DNA from 4 places in the Streptomyces sp. E11-3 genome. Region 1 is predicted to be linked to each of the others. Evidence: riboswitches for the same ligand, from Rfam matches in the RefSeq annotation. Region 1 holds a riboswitch; each other region holds the start of a gene.
The links. Region 1 has a riboswitch for cyclic di-AMP ahead of U9R90_RS08145 (M23 family metallopeptidase). Riboswitches for the same ligand answer to the same signal wherever they lie in the genome.
Positions count from the first base shown of each region.

Region 2: another riboswitch for cyclic di-AMP. It lies ahead of U9R90_RS13180 (NlpC/P60 family protein); the one in region 1 lies ahead of U9R90_RS08145 (M23 family metallopeptidase).
Region 3: another riboswitch for cyclic di-AMP. It lies ahead of U9R90_RS04325 (LysM peptidoglycan-binding domain-containing M23 family metallopeptidase); the one in region 1 lies ahead of U9R90_RS08145 (M23 family metallopeptidase).
Region 4: another riboswitch for cyclic di-AMP. It lies ahead of U9R90_RS31780 (transglycosylase family protein); the one in region 1 lies ahead of U9R90_RS08145 (M23 family metallopeptidase).

Region 1 is NZ_JAZGRL010000001.1:1,809,049-1,813,922, reverse strand. Features, by position in the region: gene U9R90_RS08155 (M16 family metallopeptidase) at 1-1,282, shown strand, start outside; gene U9R90_RS08150 (M16 family metallopeptidase) at 1,324-2,691, shown strand; cyclic di-AMP (ydaO/yuaA leader) riboswitch at 2,896-3,053, shown strand; gene U9R90_RS08145 (M23 family metallopeptidase) at 3,066-3,824, shown strand; gene U9R90_RS08140 (GntR family transcriptional regulator) at 4,040-4,762, shown strand.
Region 2 is NZ_JAZGRL010000001.1:2,925,690-2,930,563, reverse strand. Features, by position in the region: gene U9R90_RS13185 (hypothetical protein) at 17-370, shown strand; gene U9R90_RS13180 (NlpC/P60 family protein) at 438-1,721, opposite strand; cyclic di-AMP (ydaO/yuaA leader) riboswitch at 1,728-1,919, opposite strand; gene pcrA (DNA helicase PcrA) at 2,138-4,633, shown strand; gene U9R90_RS13170 (peptidoglycan DD-metalloendopeptidase family protein) at 4,778-4,874, opposite strand, start outside.
Region 3 is NZ_JAZGRL010000001.1:970,577-975,450, reverse strand. Features, by position in the region: gene U9R90_RS04345 (aspartate aminotransferase family protein) at 1-636, shown strand, start outside; gene U9R90_RS04340 (helix-turn-helix domain-containing protein) at 713-1,348, shown strand; gene U9R90_RS04335 (DUF6126 family protein) at 1,396-1,512, shown strand; gene U9R90_RS04330 (tyrosine-protein phosphatase) at 1,556-2,353, opposite strand; cyclic di-AMP (ydaO/yuaA leader) riboswitch at 2,746-2,937, shown strand; gene U9R90_RS04325 (LysM peptidoglycan-binding domain-containing M23 family metallopeptidase) at 2,942-3,862, shown strand; gene U9R90_RS04320 (SGNH/GDSL hydrolase family protein) at 4,060-4,854, shown strand.
Region 4 is NZ_JAZGRL010000003.1:485,229-490,102, reverse strand. Features, by position in the region: gene eno (phosphopyruvate hydratase) at 1-584, opposite strand, end outside; gene U9R90_RS31780 (transglycosylase family protein) at 861-1,604, opposite strand; cyclic di-AMP (ydaO/yuaA leader) riboswitch at 1,608-1,790, opposite strand; gene U9R90_RS31775 (transglycosylase family protein) at 1,972-3,009, opposite strand; gene U9R90_RS31770 (MFS transporter) at 3,120-4,373, opposite strand; gene U9R90_RS31765 (MerR family transcriptional regulator) at 4,438-4,824, shown strand; partial or broken gene U9R90_RS31760 (cytochrome P450 family protein) at 4,845-4,874, opposite strand, start outside.

The DNA.
Region 1 (4,874 bases):
CTGCCTCTGGTACGACGTCGGCTCCCGCCACGAGGTCAAGGGCCGTACGGGCCTCGCCCACCTCTTCGAGCACCTGATGTTCCAGGGCTCGGCACAGGTGTCGGGCAACGGCCACTTCGAGCTGGTGCAGGGGGCCGGCGGCTCGCTGAACGGCACCACCAGCTTCGAGCGCACCAACTACTTCGAGACGATGCCCGCCCACCAGCTGGAACTGGCCCTGTGGCTCGAGGCCGACCGGATGGGCTCGCTGCTCGCCGCACTCGACGACGAGTCCATGGAAAACCAGCGGGACGTCGTCAAGAACGAACGCCGCCAGCGGTACGACAACGTCCCGTACGGCACGGCCTTCGAGAAGCTGACCGCCCTCTCCTACCCCGAGGGCCACCCGTACCACCACACGCCGATCGGCTCGATGGCCGACCTGGACGCGGCCACCCTGGACGACGCGCGGACGTTCTTCCGTACGTACTACGCGCCGAACAACGCCGTGCTCTCGGTGGTCGGCGACATCGACCCCGAGCGGACCCTCGCCTGGATCGAGAAGTACTTCGGCTCCATCCCGTCCCACGACGGCAAGCAGCCCCCGCGGGACGGCGCACTGCCCGACACCATCGGCAAGGAGCTGCGCGAGGTCATCGAGGAGGAGGTACCGGCCCGCGCCCTGATGGCCGCCTACCGGCTCCCGGAGGACGGCACGCGCGCGTGCGACGCGGCCGACCTGGCGCTCACCGTCCTCGGCGGCGGCGAGTCGTCCCGGCTCTACAACCGTCTCGTACGCCGCGACCGCACCGCCGTCGCGGCCGGGTTCGGCCTGCTGCGGCTCGCCGGTGCGCCCTCGCTCGGCTGGCTTGACGTCAAGACGTCGCACGACGTCGAGGTCCCGGACATCGAGGCCGCCGTCGACGAGGAGCTCGCCCGGTTCGCGGCCGAAGGCCCCACCGACGAGGAGATGGAGCGCGCCCAGGCGCAGTTGGAGCGCGAGTGGCTGGACCGGCTCGGTACGGTCGCCGGCCGCGCCGACGAACTGTGCCGGTACGCGGTGCTGTTCGGTGACCCGCAGCTCGCCCTGACCGCCGTGCAGCGGGTGCTCGACGTCACCGCGGCGGAGGTCCAGGAGGTCGCCCAGGCCCGGCTGCGGCCCGACAACCGCGCGGTGCTCGTGTACGAGCCGGTTGCCGCAGACGAAGCGGACGACGCGGACGGCGCGGATAACGGGGCAGAGGCGCAAGACGCGGCAGCCGCCGCCGGGAACGACGTACAGGAAGACGAGGCGGCGAAGTGACCCAGGCCCAGACCACAGCGACCACCGAGGCCACCGTGACCATGGACTTCCATCCGCAGCCCGAGGCGGGCGAGGCCACGCCGTGGGCCTTCCCCGCCCCCGAGCGCGCCACGCTCCCCAACGGCCTGACAGTGCTGCGCTGTCACCGTCCGGGCCAGCAGGTCGTCGCCGTCGAGCTCAACCTCGACGCCCCGCTGGACACCGAGCCGGACGGCCTGGACGGCATCGCCACCATCATGGCGCGCGCCTTCTCGGAGGGCACCGACAAGCACTCGGCCGAGGAGTTCGCCGCGGAGCTGGAGCGCTGCGGCGCCACGCTGGACGCGCACGCCGACCACCCCGGCGTACGCCTCTCGCTCGAAGTCCCGGTCTCCCGGCTCCCCAAGGCGCTCGGCCTGCTCGCCGACGCGCTGCGCGCGCCCGCCTTCGCCGACAGCGAGGTCAAGCGGCTGGTGCGCAACCGCCTGGACGAGATCCCGCACGAGATGGCCAACCCGAGCCGCCGCGCGGCCAAGGAGCTCTCCAAGGAGCTGTTCCCGGCCACCGCGCGCATCTCGCGTCCGCGCCAGGGCACCGAGGAGACGGTCGAGCGCATCGACGCCACCGCGGTCAGGGCGTTCTACGATGCCCATGTGCGGCCCGCGACCGCGACCGCCGTGGTGGTCGGCGACCTGTCCGGTACGGACCTGGACAAGCTGCTCGGCGAGACCCTGGGGGTGTGGACGGGTTCCGCGCCCGAGCCGCGCCCCGCAGCGCCGATCACCGCCGACGACACCGGCCGGGTCGTCATCGTGGACCGCCCGGGCGCGGTCCAGACGCAGCTGCTCATCGGCCGGGTCGGCCCGGACCGCCACGACCGCGTCTGGCCGGCCCAGGTACTCGGCGCCTACTGCCTGGGCGGCACCCTCACCTCGCGCCTGGACCGCGTCCTGCGCGAGGAGAAGGGCTACACCTACGGTGTGCGCGCCTTCGCCCAGGTGCTGCGCTCGGACGCCGAGGGCACCGGAGCCTCGATGCTGGCCATCAACGGCTCCGTGGACACCGAGTCCACAGGACCTGCCCTGGACGACCTGTGGAAGGTGCTGCGCACCCTCGCAGCCGAGGGCCTCACCGACGCCGAGCGCGATGTCGCGGTGCAGAACCTGGTCGGCGTGGCCCCGCTGCGCTACGAGACCGCCGCGGCCGTCGCGAGCACCCTGGCGGACCAGGTCGAGCAGCACCTGCCGGACGACTTCCAGGCGCAGTTGTACCGGATGCTGGCCGAGACCGGCACCGTGGAGGCCACTGCCGCCGCGGTGAACGCCTTCCCGGTGGACCGTCTGGTCACCATCCTGGTCGGCGACGCCGCGCAGATCGCCGAGCCGGTCAAGGCGCTCGGCATCGGCGAAGTGACCGTCGTCACCGGCTAGTCGGGCCGGGCGGGGCGCCAAGCTCACCTGGGGACCCCGGTGGCTGAAGAGCCACCGGGGTCCCCTAATGTCCGAAATATTGGCGAGGCTGACGGTCTGTCCTGTGGCATGTGCCTCAAAAGCCGTGATCCGTTTGTGGCAGGAAAGATGCCCCGTTTAGCGTCGGGTCGCTGTTCGCCGGCTATGCGCCGCATCCGCGGCACCGGACAGCCATCGCCGAGTCCCCGTCAGGCGCGAGCCTGGGGAGCCGGGGACCCACTCAGTCCCTGGGGTGAATCGGGCGCCTCCCCGTGTGGGGCCCGTAGGAGACCTTCCTGCTCCGAACCCGTCAGCTAACCCGGTAGGCGAGAAGGAAGGAAAGGACCCGCCACTTCATGGCCTCCGGGAAGCATCGTCGCCCCAGCCGTCTGTCGCGCACCGGTGCGAACGTCGCGGGCGTCGCCGCCCTCACCACCACGGGCGTCATCGGCACCCTCGCCTCTCCGGCGCTCGCCGCCCACTCCGCCGCGGACACCGGTCTGAACCAGGCCGTCGCCGCCGACGACGTACTCGCCGAGCGGATCGGCGCGCAGGCCAGCGCGCAGCAGGAGGCCGCCGAGCAGGCCGCCGCCAAGGAGCGGGCCGAGGCCGAGGCCGAGCGCAAGGCCGAGGCACGGGCCAAGGAAGCACGCGAGGAGAAGGCGAAGGAAGAGCGCGCCGCGCGTGCCGCCGAGCGGGCACGGCTGAACGCGTTCGTCTCGCCGGTCGCGGGCTCGTACGTCTCCACCGGCTACAAGGCCGGCGGCGCCGTCTGGTCCTCCGGCAGCCACACCGGCGTCGACTTCCACGCCGCGTCCGGCACCCCCGTCCAGGCCGTCGGCCCCGGCACCGTGGTCGAGGCCGGCTGGGGCGGTGCGTACGGCAACAACGTGGTGATCCGGATGAACGACGGCACGTACACCCAGTACGGGCACCTGTCGTCGCTCAGTGTCTCCGTCGGTCAGAGCGTGACCCCCGGCCAGCGAATAGGCCTCTCCGGCGCGACCGGCAACGTCACCGGGCCGCACCTGCACTTCGAGGTCCGCACCTCCGCCGAGTACGGCTCCGACATCGACCCGGTGTCCTACCTCCGCGCGCACGGCGTAGCCGCCTGACCACCCAGGTCCGAGGGTTCACACCCCACCCCACCACTCACCGAAAGCCCCGGCTCCCCGAGCCGGGGCTTTCGCCATTCGACCCGTGCGCCAGCTTGTCCAAAAAATATCCATGGATTCTGGTCACCCATCGGAAATCCGCGCCTGCTGCAATAGAGTCACCGAACAGACGTCAATCGACCGCGTTTCGCGGACATTAAGGCGGTGGACAGGTCATGCGCGTTCCTGCGCACTCGGTATGCACGGCCATCCGGGAGGACATCGTGTCCGGTGTGCTGGAACGCGGCAGCCGGCTCACCGAGGAGCTGCTCGCGCGCCGGTACGGGGTCTCGCGGGTCCCGGTGCGGGAAGCGCTGCGCACCCTGGAGGCCGAGGGGTTCGTACGGACCCGCAGGCACGCCGGCGCCCAGGTCGCCGAGCCCAGCGCGCAGGAGGCCGCCGACCTGCTGGAGATGCGGCTGCTGCTGGAGCCGCTCGGTGCCGCGCGGGCCGCACAGCGGCGTACCGAGGCGCATCTCAAGGTGCTGCGCGGGCTGGTGCGCCTGGGGCAGGAGCGGGCCCGCAGGGGGCACAGCGAGGATCTGCGCTCACTGGGCGGCTGGTTCCACGAGACCCTCGCCCAGGCCTGCGGCAGCCCGGGCCTGACGACGCTGCTCACCCAACTGCGGCACAAGGTCGCCTGGATGTACACGGTCGACCCTCCTGCCCAGCCCGCCGAGTCCTGGGCGGAGCACGGCGCGATCGTCGACGCCGTGGCCCGCGGCGACGCGGAACGGGCCAGGGCGCTCACCGCACTGCACGCCGAGCGTGCGGTGGCGGGGCACCGGCTGCGCTTCCCCGGCCCGGCGGACCTGCCGGTGGGCCGCTCCGTCGACCGGCCGGCGGAGCGTGTGAGGAATTCGCAACATGCCGTAAACATCGCGAGCGCCCGCAATTAACGAAGGCGCCGTATACAAAGAGAAGGCTCGGGGGAGGGGTTTCTTTTCGCTGCCCGTAATTCCGGGCGTGGGTCCGTGTGGACCCTGATGGATATCGGCGAAAAACAGCGGA
Region 2 (4,874 bases), 1.1 Mb from region 1:
GGCTAGGCTCCGCCGCATGGACGTACTGATCAATGTCTTCGTCGGCCTGCACATCATCGGTATCGCTTCGCTGCTCGGCGGCTTCCTGACGCAGATGAAGGCGATGGGCGAGGGCACGGCGCGGTTCACGCCCGCGATGCTGCACGGCGCGCTGACCATGCTGGTCACCGGGGTCGCGCTGGTCGGCCTCAACCAGGCCGACGACAACGCGGTCAACAACGTCAAGATCGCCGTCAAGATGGCGGTGCTGATCGTGATCCTGGCGCTCGTCTACGTGAAGCGGGACGAGGAGAGCATCGACAAGTCGATGTTCGGTGCGGTGGGCGCGCTGACCACGGCGAATATCTTTATCGCCGTCCTGTGGACCTGAGGGCTTGAGGCCCGGGGGCCGATGGCCTGAGGCCCGATGACCTGCGTGGGCAGCGCGCCCCGGGCGGTTATGCCACGCGTCGCACGCTGTGGATCGGCATGTAGTAGATCGACTCGGTCCTGACGTTCGTGCCCGGCTTCGGGGCGTGGATCATTTTGCCGTCGCCGATGTAGATGCCGACGTGGCTGATGTCGTCGTAGAAGAAGACCAGGTCACCGGGCTTGGCGTTGTCGACTGACACCTGAGTTCCGACCTTCACCTGGTCCCAGGTGGTACGCGGCAGCGAGACGCCGGCCGCCTTCCACGCGGACAGGGTCAGGCCCGAGCAGTCGTACGAGTCCGGGCCCTGCGCGCCCCAGACGTACGGCTTGCCGATCTGGGCCTCCGCGAAGGCGATCACCTTCGCGGCCTTGGCGGCGTACGAGTCGTCCGAGTCGTCCGGGGTCGAGGTGTCGGGAGAGGGGGAGGGGGCTGGAGTGGGCTCGGTGGAGCCGCCCGTCGAGCCCCCCGTCGACGTGTCGCCGCCCGAGTCGGCGTCTGAGCCGGTGCCGGAGTCCTGCTCCTGCCGCGCCTCCTCCTGCGCCTTCTCCTTCGCGGCCGCCTCCTCCGCCAGGCGCTTGCGCTCCGCCTCGGCCGCCGCCTTCTCGCGGGCCTGCGCCTCCGCCTTCTTGCGGGCCTCTTCCTCGCGCTTCTTCTCCAGCGCCGCCAGCCGCGCCTTCTCCTCGGCCGTCAGGGTGGACAGCAGCTCACGCGCCTCGGACAGCTTCCGCTGGACCTCCCGCTTGGTGGTCTTCAGCTCGCTCTGGGTCTCGGTGAGCGTCTTGAGGCTCTTCGTCGCCTCGCCGCGCTTCTTGGTGGTCGCGGCCTGGAGCTCCTGGTAGTCCGTGAGGGCCTTCTCCTGCTTGCCGCTCAACCGGCTCATCAGCTGACGCTGGTCGAAGTAGCTCTGCGGGTCGTCGGCGAGCATCAGCGTCGCCGCGTCGGAGACCCCGCCGTTGCGGTACTGGGCGGCCGCGATGGTGCCGAGTTCCTGCCGCGCGTCGTTCATCTTGTCGGTGCGCTTGGCGACCTGGTCGAGCAGCTTGTCGACCTGCTTGCGCTGCTTGTCGGTGCGCTCCTTGACCGCGTTGTACTTCTGGGTGGCGACACCCGCCTGCTGGTAGAGGTCGTCGACCTTCTTCTGCACCTCTTCGAGCGACGGTTCGGGAGCCGAAGGCGCCGAGGGAGGCGCGGCGTACGCGTTCTGCGACAGCAGAGCCACGGAGGTGAGGGCGGCCGTGGTGATGCCGACGGCCTGGGTTGTGGTCCGTATGCGGCCGGACCTGTTGCGCGGCTTGCGGTGCGACGCCAAGGGTGGCGCTCCTTCCATAGACCGCCTACCGGGTTAGCTGTCGGGTTCGGGCGGTGTGTCGGAAGGCTGCCCTACGGTCGCGGACGCGCCCGTACGTGGGTACGGGCTCGTACGTGGGACCGATTCACCCCAAAGGTCACGTGGGTCCCCGGCTCCGGCTGCCTGTGGGGGGCGCACCGGACTCGGCGGAGGCCGCCCGTTCCCGGCGTGGTTCGCCGGTGGGGATGCGGGCCGCCCGCCCAGCACGCTAGCCAACTGCCGAGGCGGCTGGGAAGGTTGGTGTTCGATATGCCCGATACTTTTCTGTGACTTTCGCGCTGTGTGAGTGCTTGTGCTCCCTTGGTGACCGGGGCGGGGTAGCGCGGAACGGGAACCCGGGGCGGGGTGTCAGTGCGGCCGCCTAGACTCGGTAGACGATGAGCAGCCTCTTTGACGACAGCTTCCTGGCGGACCTCAAGCCTTCGGGCGAGGAGCCTCCGCCGCCCCCCGAGGAGCACGCTCCGGAACCCGAAGAGGTTCCGGACGACCTCTTCGGAGGCCGGTTCGACGCGCCCGTGGACCGGGACGCGTTTTACCGCGACGGCGCCCCGCGCCCCGCGGTGGACCCGGCTGCCCTGCTGGACGGGCTGAACGACAACCAGCGCGCCGCCGTCGTGCACTCCGGCACCCCGCTGCTCATCGTCGCCGGAGCCGGGTCGGGCAAGACCCGGGTACTGACCCACCGCATCGCCTATCTGCTCGCCGAGCGCGGGGTGCACCCCGGTCAGGTCCTCGCGATCACCTTCACCAACAAGGCCGCGGGGGAGATGAAGGAGCGCGTCGCCGACCTGGTCGGGCCGCGTGCGGCCGCGATGTGGGTGATGACCTTCCACAGCGCCTGCGTCCGCATCCTGCGCCGCGAGTCCAAGCGGCTCGGCTTCACCTCCTCGTTCTCGATCTACGACGCCGCCGACTCCAAGCGGCTGATGGCGCTGGTCTGCCGGGACCTGGACCTCGACCCCAAGCGCTTCCCGCCCAAGTCCTTCAGCGCCAAGATCTCGAACCTGAAGAACGAGCTGATCGACGAGGAGACCTTCGCCGGGCAGGCCGCGGACGGGTTCGAGAAGACCCTCGCCCAGGCCTACGCGATGTACCAGTCGCGGCTGCGTGAGGCGAACGCCCTCGACTTCGACGACCTGATCATGACGACGGTGCATCTGCTGCAGGCGTTCCCGGACGTCGCCGAGCACTACCGCCGCCGCTTCCGCCACATCATGGTCGACGAGTACCAGGACACCAACCACGCCCAGTACGCCCTAGTGCGCGAGCTGGTCGGCCCGGTCGGCGGCGAGGGCGACCCGGAGCCGGGCGAGCTGTGCGTCGTGGGTGACGCGGACCAGTCGATCTACGCCTTCCGTGGCGCCACCATCCGCAACATCCTCCAGTTCGAGGAGGACTACCCGGACGCGACCACGATCCTCCTGGAGCAGAACTACCGCTCCACCCAGACGATCCTGACCGCGGCCAACGCCGTCATCGAGCGGAACGAAAGCCGCCGCCCGAAGAACCTGTGGACCAACGCCGGGGCCGGCGCGCAGATCACCGGCTATGTCGCCGACACCGAGCACGACGAGGCGCAGTTCGTCGCCGAGGAGATCGACCGGCTCACGGACGCGGGCGAGGCCAAGGCCGGTGACGTCGCGATCTTCTACCGGACGAACGCGCAGTCCCGTGTCTTCGAAGAGATCTTCATCCGCGTCGGGCTGCAGTACAAGGTCGTCGGCGGGGTGCGCTTCTACGAGCGCAAGGAGGTCCGGGACGTCCTGGCCTATCTGCGGGTGCTGTCCAACCCGGAGGACTCCGTACCGCTGCGCCGCATCCTCAACGTACCCAAGCGCGGCATCGGCGACCGCGCGGAGGCCATGATCGACGCGTTGGCGCAGCGCGAGAAGGTCAGCTTCTCGCAGGCGCTGCGGCGAGTCGACGAGGCGTACGGCATGGCGGCCCGCTCGGCGAACGCCGTCAAGCGGTTCAACACGCTGATGGAGGAACTCCGTACGATCGCCGAGTCCGGCGCGGGACCCGCCACGGTCCTGGAGGCCGTACTGGAGCGGACCGGCTATCTCGCCGAGTTGCAGTCCTCCACCGACCCGCAGGACGAGACCCGTATCGAGAACCTCCAGGAACTGGCCGCGGTGGCCCTGGAGTTCGAGCAGGAGACGACCACCGCCCAGGGTGAAGGGGAGGCCGCGGCTTCTTCGGGGACGCTGGCGGAGTTCCTGGAACGGGTCGCCCTGGTCGCCGACTCCGATCAGATCCCGGACGAGGAGGACGACGGCTCGGGTGTCATCACGCTGATGACGCTGCACACCGCCAAGGGCCTTGAGTTCCCTGTGGTGTTCCTGACCGGCATGGAGGACGGCGTCTTCCCGCATATGCGCGCACTGGGGCAGGTCAAGGAGCTGGAGGAGGAGCGGCGGCTGGCGTATGTGGGCATCACGCGGGCGCGCGAGCGGCTGTATCTGACGCGCTCGACGATGCGCAGCGCCTGGGGGCAGCCCTCGTACAACCCGCCGTCCCGTTTCCTGGAGGAGATCCCGGACCAGCATCTGCAGTGGAAGCGGACCGGGCCCTCGGTTCCGGCGCCGACGGCCAAGTCCGGCAGGGGTGGGTCGGGTGCGGTGTCGTCGCTGACGTCCTCGCTGTCCTCGTCGCGTGCGCGCGGCGGGCCTTCGGGGTTCGCGACGCGCCGGGCGGGGGACAAGCCGGTGGTGTCGCTGGCGGTCGGGGACCGGGTCACACACGACCAGTTCGGCCTGGGGACCGTGGTGGCGGTGGAAGGCGCGGGCGATCAGGCCCGGGCGAGCATCGACTTCGGCGATCCGAAGCCGAAGGTGCTGCTGCTGCGGTATGCGCCGGTGGAGAAGTTGTAGGGGGAGTGGCTGCTCGGCCCGGCCGGGGCCTTGGCTTCCGGTCGGGTTTCAGGGTGGGGGTGGTGCTGGGGCTCAGGCGGAGCTCAGGCCAGGGTGATGCTGTGGCTCAGGTGGGTCTCAGGCCGGGATGATTGCTGCCGGGGCTCAGGTGGGGTTGATGCCGTGGCTCATGAGCCACGCCAGCGGGTCGATCGCCGAGCCGCCGCCGGGGCGAACCTCGAAGTGCAGGTGCGGGCCGGTG
Region 3 (4,874 bases), 840 kb from region 1:
TACCAGCACGAGGAGGGCGTGGAGCCGGATCTCGTCTGCGTGGCGAAGGCGCTCTCGGGCGGCTATGTGCCGGTCGGGGCGACCCTCGGCAAGGACTGGATCTTCAAGAAGGTCTTCTCGTCCATGGACCGGGTGCTGGTGCACTCGGCGAGCTTCGGATCCAACGCCCAGGCGATGGCGGCGGGGCTCGCCGTGCTGTCCGTCATGGAGGACGAGCAGGTCGTCGCCCATGCCCGGGCCATGGGCGAGCTGCTGACGTCGCGGCTTACCGCGCTCGTCGACCGCTACGAGCTGCTGCACGAGGTACGCGGGCGCGGCCTGATGATCGGCATCGAGTTCGGGAAGCCCTCGTCGCTGAAGCTGCGCAGCCGGTGGGCGGCGCTCCAGGTGGCGCGCAAGGGCCTGTTCGCGCAGATGGTGGTCGTACCGCTGCTGCAGAAGCACCGGATCCTCACCCAGGTCTCCGGCGACCACCTGGAGGTGATCAAGCTGATCCCGCCGCTGACCATCGACGAGGCGGACGTGGACCGCTTCGTGGCCGCGTTCACGGCTGTCATGGACGAGGCGCACAGCGGCGGCGGACTGATGTGGGACTTCGGCAGGACGCTGGTGAAACAGGCGGTCGCCCATCGCTGACGGACACACCTCTGACGGATTTGCCTCTGAGGCAAGAAATTTGCCCCAAAGGTAAGGCTCTGGCTGAATCGGCTGTATGAGTCCTGCCGACCCAGCGGAACCGGACGCGGGCGCCGAGCTGCCCGCCGTGGCCCCGCAACTACGTGCCCTGCGGCGCCGCGCCTCGCTCACCCTGGAGGCCGCGGCGGCCGCCGCCCAGCTCTCGCCCGCCCATCTCTCCCGCCTGGAGACCGGGCAGCGCCAGCCGTCCCTGCCCACGCTGCTGGTGCTCGCCCGTACCTACGGTACGACGGTCTCGGAACTGCTCGGCGAGCGCGTCGCCGACCGGGACGCGGTCCTGCGCGGGGACGCCCAGGAGGCCACCGCGGCGGGCGGCTGGACCTACCGGCAGGCGGGGGCCCCGGGGCGCGGGATGCAGGCGCTGCGGGTGTGGGTGCCGTACGGGGCGCAGGGCGACATCGTGCGGGTGCATCCCGGCGAGGAGTGGCTGTACGTCCTGGCCGGGAAGCTGCGGCTCCGGCTCGGGGACACCGCGCACCTGCTGCGGCCCGGAGACAGCGCCCACTTCGACTCGCTCACCCCGCATCGGATCGCCGCCGCCGACCAGAGCGGGGCCGAGCTGTTGTTCGTCCACACCTTGCTGCAGAGTCCCACGGCCGCGCTGTGCCTCGGCGCGGACGCGGGCAACCGGATCACAGGAGACGCGACATGACCGAGCCCGAGCAGCCCGTCCGCAGGTCCGTGCCCGCGCGCACGTCGATGGAGGAGAAGTTCCCCCGCGCGCTCTGGGTCCGGCTGATCATCTATGTGGCCGTCGGCCATGTCTTCGCGGCCTTCATCTACCTGCTCTTCACGCTGGGCGCGCAGAACCGGTAGATCCGGCCGCTCCGTGGTTGTGTCGGATCCGCGGGATCCAGGGTCAGTCCAGCAGCTGCCCGCGGAGCCGCTCCCGCGTCTCGGGTGCCAGCCGCAGCCCCTCTCGCAGATAGCGCTCGACGGAGCCCCAGGTCTCGTCGATCGTGTCGAAGGCCGCCTCCAGATACTCGGCGCGGGCGTCGAAGAGCGGGCTGAGCAGCTCCATGACCTCGGGCGACATGGAGTTCGAGCCGTTGTTGCTGCGGTGCACCTTGTAGCGGCGGTGGGTGGCGTTGGACGCCAGGTAGTCGGTGAGGATGGCGGAGCGCTCGACGCCCACGGCGAGCAGCGTGACGGCGATCGACAGGCCCGCGCGGTCCTTGCCGGCCGCGCAGTGCATCAGCGCGGGCACGCTGTCCTCGGCGAGCGCGTGCAGCACCCGGCTGTGCTCGGCGGTCCGCTCCTTGATGATCATGCGGTACGTGGTGATCATCCGGTCCGCGGCCTGCCCGTCGGCCAGGGCGGCGCGCAGCTCCGCTATCTCGCCGTCCCGGACCATCTGCCAGAACTCCGCGCCGTGGGCCGGGTCGGTCAGCGGAAGGTTTACGTTCCGTACACCCGGAAGCTCGACGTCCGGGCCCTCGAGCTGCTGGTCCGCGGCATTGCGGAAGTCGAAAATCGTATGCAGTCCGAGGGAGGCCAAGAACGCGGCGTCCGTCTCGGTGGCGTGTGCGAGGTGGCCGCTGCGGAAGAGCCGTCCGGCCCGCATGCGTCTGCCGTCCACGGTCGGCAGGCCTGCCACGTCGCGGAAATTGCGCACTCCGGCCAGCTCGGGCTCGGTCGACGGGACCTGCTGCGTCACGGGGGCTCCTCCCGGTAAGCCGCCGGCGCTGCTCGCCTGCGGTGCGCGTCTTCGACGATACGACATCGATACGACATCGATGCCTGCGTCAACCACCTGTCCCGGCGTGACGCTGATGTGCCACCTGCGCCCTAAGCGATGAATGCCCGATTCAGGCTGTTCGCGGTAACTGGCCCTGGATTAAAGGGATGTGGCGCCTGACTGGTGAGCGGGATCATATTCGTGACGGTCTGTTGCGGCCGCCTCTCCTCAATTCCCTGCGGAAATCCGGATGGTGGAATGCGTTCATCGACGGAGTGTTACGGGAATTGCGTCAAAGGATCAGCTGCGGCCCATGGGGCTGGAATTGACTGCTTGTCTCCGCGCTTCCCGCTCGCTTACGGTCGCCGACGTCTGGATGGACGCCCAATCCTGCCGCCATCCGGACTTCCGCACACCCACCCGTCCACGGCAGGAGCGGGGGACCCACGGTAGAACGCCGTTCCGGGACTCCGGAGCGGCTTGGGGTGAAGCCACGCGAAAGCGCGGCCGGGCATCTCCAGCCCGAACCCGACAGCTCACCTCGTAGGCGCCGGAGAGGAATTCGCCATGCCCGCGAAGGGTAAGCACCGCCGTCCCAAGTCCGCGCGGATCAGCCGCCAGTTCGCCGTCGTCGGCACCGGTGGTGCCGCGCTCGCGCTGCCGCTGTTCGCCGCCAACAGCGCACAGGCCGCACCGTCGGCGGCCCCCGCCACCGCACCGGCCGCCGCACAGCAGGCCGCTCCCGCCGCGGCCCCGCAGACCGCTCCGGCCGCCGCTCCCACGGCCGCGCCGCAGGCCGCCGGGCAGACCTACTCCGTGGTGTCGGGCGACTCCCTGTCCCGTATCGCCGACAAGAAGGACGTCGACGGCGGCTGGAAGAAGCTCTACCAGGACAACCGCTCGGTCGTCGGTGAAGACCCGTCGCTGATCCTCCCGGGCATGAAGCTGAAGCTCGGTGCGGCCGACTCGCAGGCCAGCGCCCCGGCCAAGCCCAAGGCCAAGACCGAGGCCAAGCCCCAGGCCAAGGCCAAGCCCGCCGCCTCGACCAGCACCGCGTCCAAGGCCACGAAGGCCGCCACGACCACGGGCTTCACCGCCCCCGTCGCCGGAGGCGTCTCCACCCAGTACCGCGCGTCGGGCGCCATGTGGTCCAGCGGCTACCACACCGGCACCGACTTCGCGGCCCCCTCCGGCACGCCCATCAAGGCGGTCGGCGCGGGCACCGTCGTCTCCGCCGGCTGGAGCGGCTCGTACGGCAACGAGGTCGTCATCCGGCACGCCGACGGCCACTACTCCCAGTACGCCCACATGTCGTCGCTCGGCGTCTCCGCGGGCCAGAGCGTGTCCGGCGGCCAGCAGATCGGCCTGGTCGGTTCCACCGGCAACTCCACCGGACCGCACCTGCACTTCGAGATCCGGACCGGCCAGGGCTACGGCTCGGACGTCGACCCGCTCGCCTACCTGCGCTCGCACGGCGTCTCCATCTGACACGCACGGCACCGCCCGCCAGGGCACCAGCCGAACATGACGGCCGGGACCCCCACTTGGGGCCCCGGCCGTCGCGCATGTGGGGTACGCAGGTCTATTCCTGCTCGCGTACGTCGTTGTCGGTGGCATATCTCACCCGCCGTCAACCCCTGGCTACGGTCGCGTAGGTCACACCGGTGGGTGAAAGATATGGCGACGTGGACCACGATTCGACTTCCCTCATCCGCAGTGACGCATTCGGGTCGTACGTGGCTGTCGGCGACAGCTTCACCGAAGGCGTCGGAGACCCCGGCCCCGACGACACCTTCGTCGGCTGGGCCGACCGGCTCGCCGTGCTGCTCGCCGACCGGCACCCCGAACACTCCTTCCGCTACGCCAACCTCGCCGTACGCGGCAAGCTCCTCGACCAGATCGTCGAGGACCAGGTGCCGCGGGCCAAGGAGCTCGCCCCCGAACTGGTGAGCTTCTGCGCGGGCGGCAACGACATCATCCGGCCCGGCAGCGACCCCGACGACGTCGCCGAACGCTTCGAGCGGGCCGTCGCCGACCTCAAGAACTCCGTCGAGAACGTCCTGGTGACCACCGGATTCGACACCCGGGGCGTGCCGGTGCTGCGCCACCTGCGCGGCAAGGTCGCCACCTACACCGCACATGTCCGAGCCATCGCCGACCGCTACGACTGCCCCGTACTCGACCTGTGGTCCCTGAAGTCCGTACAGGACCGACGGGCCTGGGACGGCGACCGGCTGCACCTCTCCGCCGAGGGCCACACCCGGGTCGCCCTGCGCGCCGGCCAGGTGCTTGGCCTGCGGGTCCCGGCCGACCCCGACCAGCCGTGGCCGCCACTGCCGCCGCGCGGGGCCCTGGAGGACCGGCGCGACGACATCCAGTGGGCGCGCGAGTACCTGGTGCCCTGGATCGGGCGCAGGCTGCGCGGCGAGTCGTCGGGCGACCACGTGTCGGCGAAGCGGCCCCATCTGACCCCCCTGTAAGGGGTGTGCCGCGGGTCGGA
Region 4 (4,874 bases), on a different contig from region 1:
GCCTTCAGGACCTTCTTGAGGGTGTGGTAGACCTCGGCGCCCCAGCGCAGGGCCTCGGAGAAGGACTCCGCCCCGATCGGGGCGATCATGAACTCCTGGATGTCCACGTTGGAGTCGGCGTGCGAGCCGCCGTTCAGGATGTTCATCATCGGCACCGGCAGCAGGTGCGCGTTGGGGCCGCCCAGGTAGCGGAAGAGCGGCAGGTCGGACGCCTCGGAAGCGGCGTGCGCGACGGCGAGCGAGACGCCGAGGATGGCGTTGGCGCCGAGCGAGCCCTTGTTGTCGGTGGCGTCCAGGTCGAACATGGCCTGGTCGATCAGGCGCTGCTCGGTGGCGTCGTACCCGACGAGCTCCGGGCCGATCTGCTCGATGACGGCGAGGACGGCCTTCTCCACGCCCTTGCCCAGGTAACGGCTGGGGTCGCCGTCACGGAGTTCGATGGCCTCGAAAGCACCGGTGGAGGCACCGGAGGGGACGGCGGCACGACCCGTGCTGCCGTCGTCGAGGCCAACCTCGACCTCGACCGTGGGGTTGCCTCGGGAGTCCAGGATTTCCCGGGCTACGACGACGTCGATGGACGGCACGAGCATCTCCTTCTGGGATGTGACGCTAGAAGTGCGAGGTCTCTATGGCCTTGCGACACGAGCCTAACCGCCTCGGCGGCATCGGCCAGCCGACCGACCGGACCGTGGACACCCCGAGCATAGATTGTTTCTTGACGGAACAAAAAGAGCCCCGCCCCGGCGCGCACGGGGGTAAGCGCGCAGGGGCGGGGCGGTCTGGGGATGACCTGCGGGTCTGGCGGTGACCTGCGGGCCTGTCAGTGACCCGCGGGTCAAGCGGTGACCTGCGGGTCAGGGTCAGCTGAGGTGCAGCTGCTGACCCGGGTAGATGAAGTCGGCGTCCTCGACGATGTCCTTGTTCAGCTCGTGCAGGCTGAGCCAGCCGCCCTTGACGTCATGCGCCTCGGCGATCTCGGAGAGGGTGTCCCCGGACTTCACCTCGTACTCGCCGTCGCCCTTCTTGACCGTCTGACCGGCCGGGGTCTCGACGGTCTTGGCGCTCTTGGTGCTGGGCGCGGCCTTGGGGGTCTCTGCCTTCGGGGCGGCCTGCTTCGGCTGCTCCTGCTTCGGCTGCGGCTTCGGCTGCTCCTGCTTCGGCTGGGGCGCCGACTGCTGCGGGGTGCTCGGGGCGCTCTGCTGCGTGGACTGCTCGCCGCCACCGTCGTACGAGGCGTTGGTCAGGCCGACGCCGCAGCTCGGCCAGGCACCCTTGCCCTGGCCCGCGAGGACCTTCTCGGCGATCTCGATCTGCTGCGTCTTGGAGGCCTGGTCGGCGGTCGAGGCGTACTGCGTGCCGCCGTACGCGGCCCAGGTGGAGGACGAGAACTGCAGACCGCCGTAGTAGCCGTTGCCGGTGTTGATCGACCAGTTGCCACCGGACTCGCACTGGGCGACCTGGTCCCACTGGGACGCGGTGGCGGCCTGCGCGCCGGTCGCGCCCATCAGCGGGACGGCCACGGCGGCGCCGGTGACACCGGCGGCGGTGGCGATCCGGGTGGTCTTGGACGGACGACGGTGCTTGCCCTTGCCGGAAAACAGCATGAGTGATCCCCTCACCGACGCCTACGAGGTGAGCTGTCGGGTTCGGGCCAAGTGAGTTGCCCGGTCCGTACGGAGCTTCCGCGTCTCCGTACGAACTTCACCCCAAGCCGGTCCCCGCCCTCTCTCAAGGGCCGGGCCCGGCGCAAACCTTGGGTCCCCCGCTCCTGCCTACGGCGCGTTACGCGACGACTGTTCCCTGCGGCCGCCGGCAGGATTCGGCGTGACGGCCATCGGGGCTCACCAGTGGCGAGCGGTCACGACGGTAAACACGCTCCCACCCTCAACACCAAGGCGATCGGGGCCGTTGAGACCCATCTCTCACTTACGGCAATGCCCCTTTAACTCGGACATTCAGCCCGAACTGCCGCTACTTTTCGCCCAGATCGAGGCTTTGGCCAGGGCGAATGAGGTCCGGGTCCTCGCCGACGGTCTTCTTGTTTCCCGTGTAGAGCCCGGTCCATCCGCCGTCGAGCCCATGGGTGTCGGCGATCACCGAGAGGTTGTCGCCGGGGCGCACGACGTACGCGCCGTCGACGGCATCGCGGTCCGTGTCGCCACCACGGGAGGCATGCCGGCCCGAGCCGTCGACCTCGCGCTCGTCGGGCAGCTCCTCGGGGGCGCGGTCGCCACGGTGGCGCCCTGAGCCCTCGGCAGGGGTCTCCTCCGGCGCGGAGGGGTCGGCGGAGGGGTCGGCGGAGGAGTCAGGAATGGTGGTCTCGGTGGGCGAAGCAGAAGAATCAGACGAAGGCGACTCACCCTTCGAGGAGTTGTCCGACTTGCCCTCATCGCCACTGGCGCCGCTTTCGTCGCCTACGCCACCTACGCCGCTTTCGCCTTCTTCGCCCGACTCGTCCTCCGGCGTCTTACCTGACGGCTCATCCGCGGCGTCCTCCGAAGGATCGGCGGACGGCGAGGGCTCCGCGGACTCGCCCTTCGACGGCTTGGACGCCTTCGGTGAATCCGACTCCGACTCCGACGGCGACGGCGTGGGGTCCGCGGTCGGGCCCGGGTTCACGTCGGGCGTCTCGCCACCCTTCTCCAGCCCGGCGATCGGCGCACACGTCGCCCAGGCGTCGGGCCCCTGCGCGGCAAGTACCTTCTCGGCGACGGCTATCTGCTGCGAGCGGCTGGCCAGGTCGGCACGCGGCGCGTAGTCCAGGCCGCCGTACGCCTCCCAGTCGTCCTGCGAGAACTGCAGCCCGCCGTAGTACCCGTTGCCCATGTCGGCGCTCCACACGCCACCGCTCTCGCACGCGGCGAGCTTGTCCCAGGTGGAGGCGTCGGCGGCGCTCGCGCCGGAGGCGCCGAGCAGCGGGATGGCGATGGCCGATCCGGTCACCCCCGCCGCGACAACGAGAGCCGGAGCTTGACGGGGGCGTCGGTGACGGCCGTTCCCGGAGAGCATGCGATTGCCTTTCGCGCGACTACACAGCTGAGTGACAGTTGAGTCGAACGGCGAACGTAGCCGCACTCGAACGCTTGTCACAAGTCGATACAGCGGAGATCACACGAAAGTCACAGATTTGACGGTGCGTCAGATTTGCTGCTGGGACGCCTGGCCGGGAACGCGTGCGCACGGGCGGCGAGTACGACGACCAGGACCGGCACCAGGAGCGCCAGGACGCTCCAGGGAAGGGCGGCGGCGCCGAGGATACCGAGCAGGACGCCGCCCGCGACTCCGCCTCCGGCCATGGCCGCGTTCCACAGGGTGACAAGGATCGCCTGGGCCGCGTCGGCCGCTTCGCTGCCCGCGTCCCCCACGGCGGTGGTCAGCAGCGTGGGCACGCCTCCCCAGCCAAGTCCCCACAGGATCGCGGCGAGATAGACCAGTACGGGACTGCCGGCCAGGACGGCCAGCGCGGCGGCCGCCACAGCGACCAGCAGGGCGGAGGCGATGGTGAGGGAACGCAGTCGACGGTCGATCTGAGCGCCCACGATCCAGATGCTCACCATCGAGGCCCCGCCGAAGAGCAGCAGCACGAGCCCGGTTGAGCCGCCCATACCGAACTCGCCCAGGAAAGTGGCGATATAGGTGTACAGGATCGTGTGGGCCAGGACGAAAAGCAGCGTGACGACCAGGACCGGGATCACGCCGGGGAGGGCGAGGGTACGCAGCACCGGGGTACGGCCCTCGGGGCGCTGTCCGGGATAGTCCGGGGCCAGTACGGCGACCGCGGCGATCACGGCGAGCGCGAGCACGGTCATCAGGGCGAACATCGCCCGCCAGCCGACCGCTTCGCCCAGGAACGTCCCCGCGGGCACCCCGAGCGCCAGCGCGATCGGGATGGCCGCCAGCACGATCGCGATCGCCCGGCCCCGCAGGTGGGCCGGCGCCATCCGGCGGGCGTAGCCGACCAGCATCGCCCAGGCCACCCCCGCGGCCACACCGGCGACGAACCGGGCCACCATGGTCAGCCCATAACTCGCGGAGAACGCGGTGACCGTGTTGGCAAGAGCGAACCCCGTCATCGCCGTCGCCAGCAGCCGCTTGCGCCGCCACCCCGCGGTGGCCGCGGTCAGCGGAATCGCGGTGAGCGCGGTCCCGATGGCGTAGATGGTCACGGACTGCCCCATCGCGGACTCGGAGACCGACAGATCGGCGCTCATCGCGGGCAGCAGACCCGCAGGCAGCGTCTCGGTCAGCACCGTGAGAAAGACGGCGGTGGCCAGCGCCAACAGCGCGGGCAGCGGGAGCTTTTGACCCGCGCCCCCGGCATCGACGCGGAAGTCCGCGGGGGGTACGGGGAGTTGTGTGGTGTCGTTGCGCATGCCCGTATGCTCGAACCCTCACATAGATGTGAAGGTCAACGTGGTCAACTGTGAGGTGGGGCACATGCGCATCGGGGAGCTGTCGGACCGTACCGGCACGTCGCGTCGGCTGCTGCGCTACTACGAGGAGCAGGGGCTGATCACCGCCGCCCGCACCCCGAACGGCTACCGCGAGTACGACGAGCGCTTCGTGGACCGGGTCCTGCAGATCCGGGACCTGCTCAACGCCGGACTGCCCACCCGGCTCATCAAGCAGATCCTCCCCTGCCTGGACAAGCCCCGGGTCATCCACTTCCCCGACGCGACCCCGGAGATGCTCGACACCCTGACCCGCGAACGCGACCGTATGACCGCGCGCATCAACTGCCTGACCCGTAACCGGGACGCCATGGCCGAGTACCTCGACGCGGTACGCGGCGACGAGCGACCCGACACGGTCACTGAGCGGTGAAGACGAACGCCCCGAAACCGTCACCGAGCGGTGAACGAGACGGGCAGGGT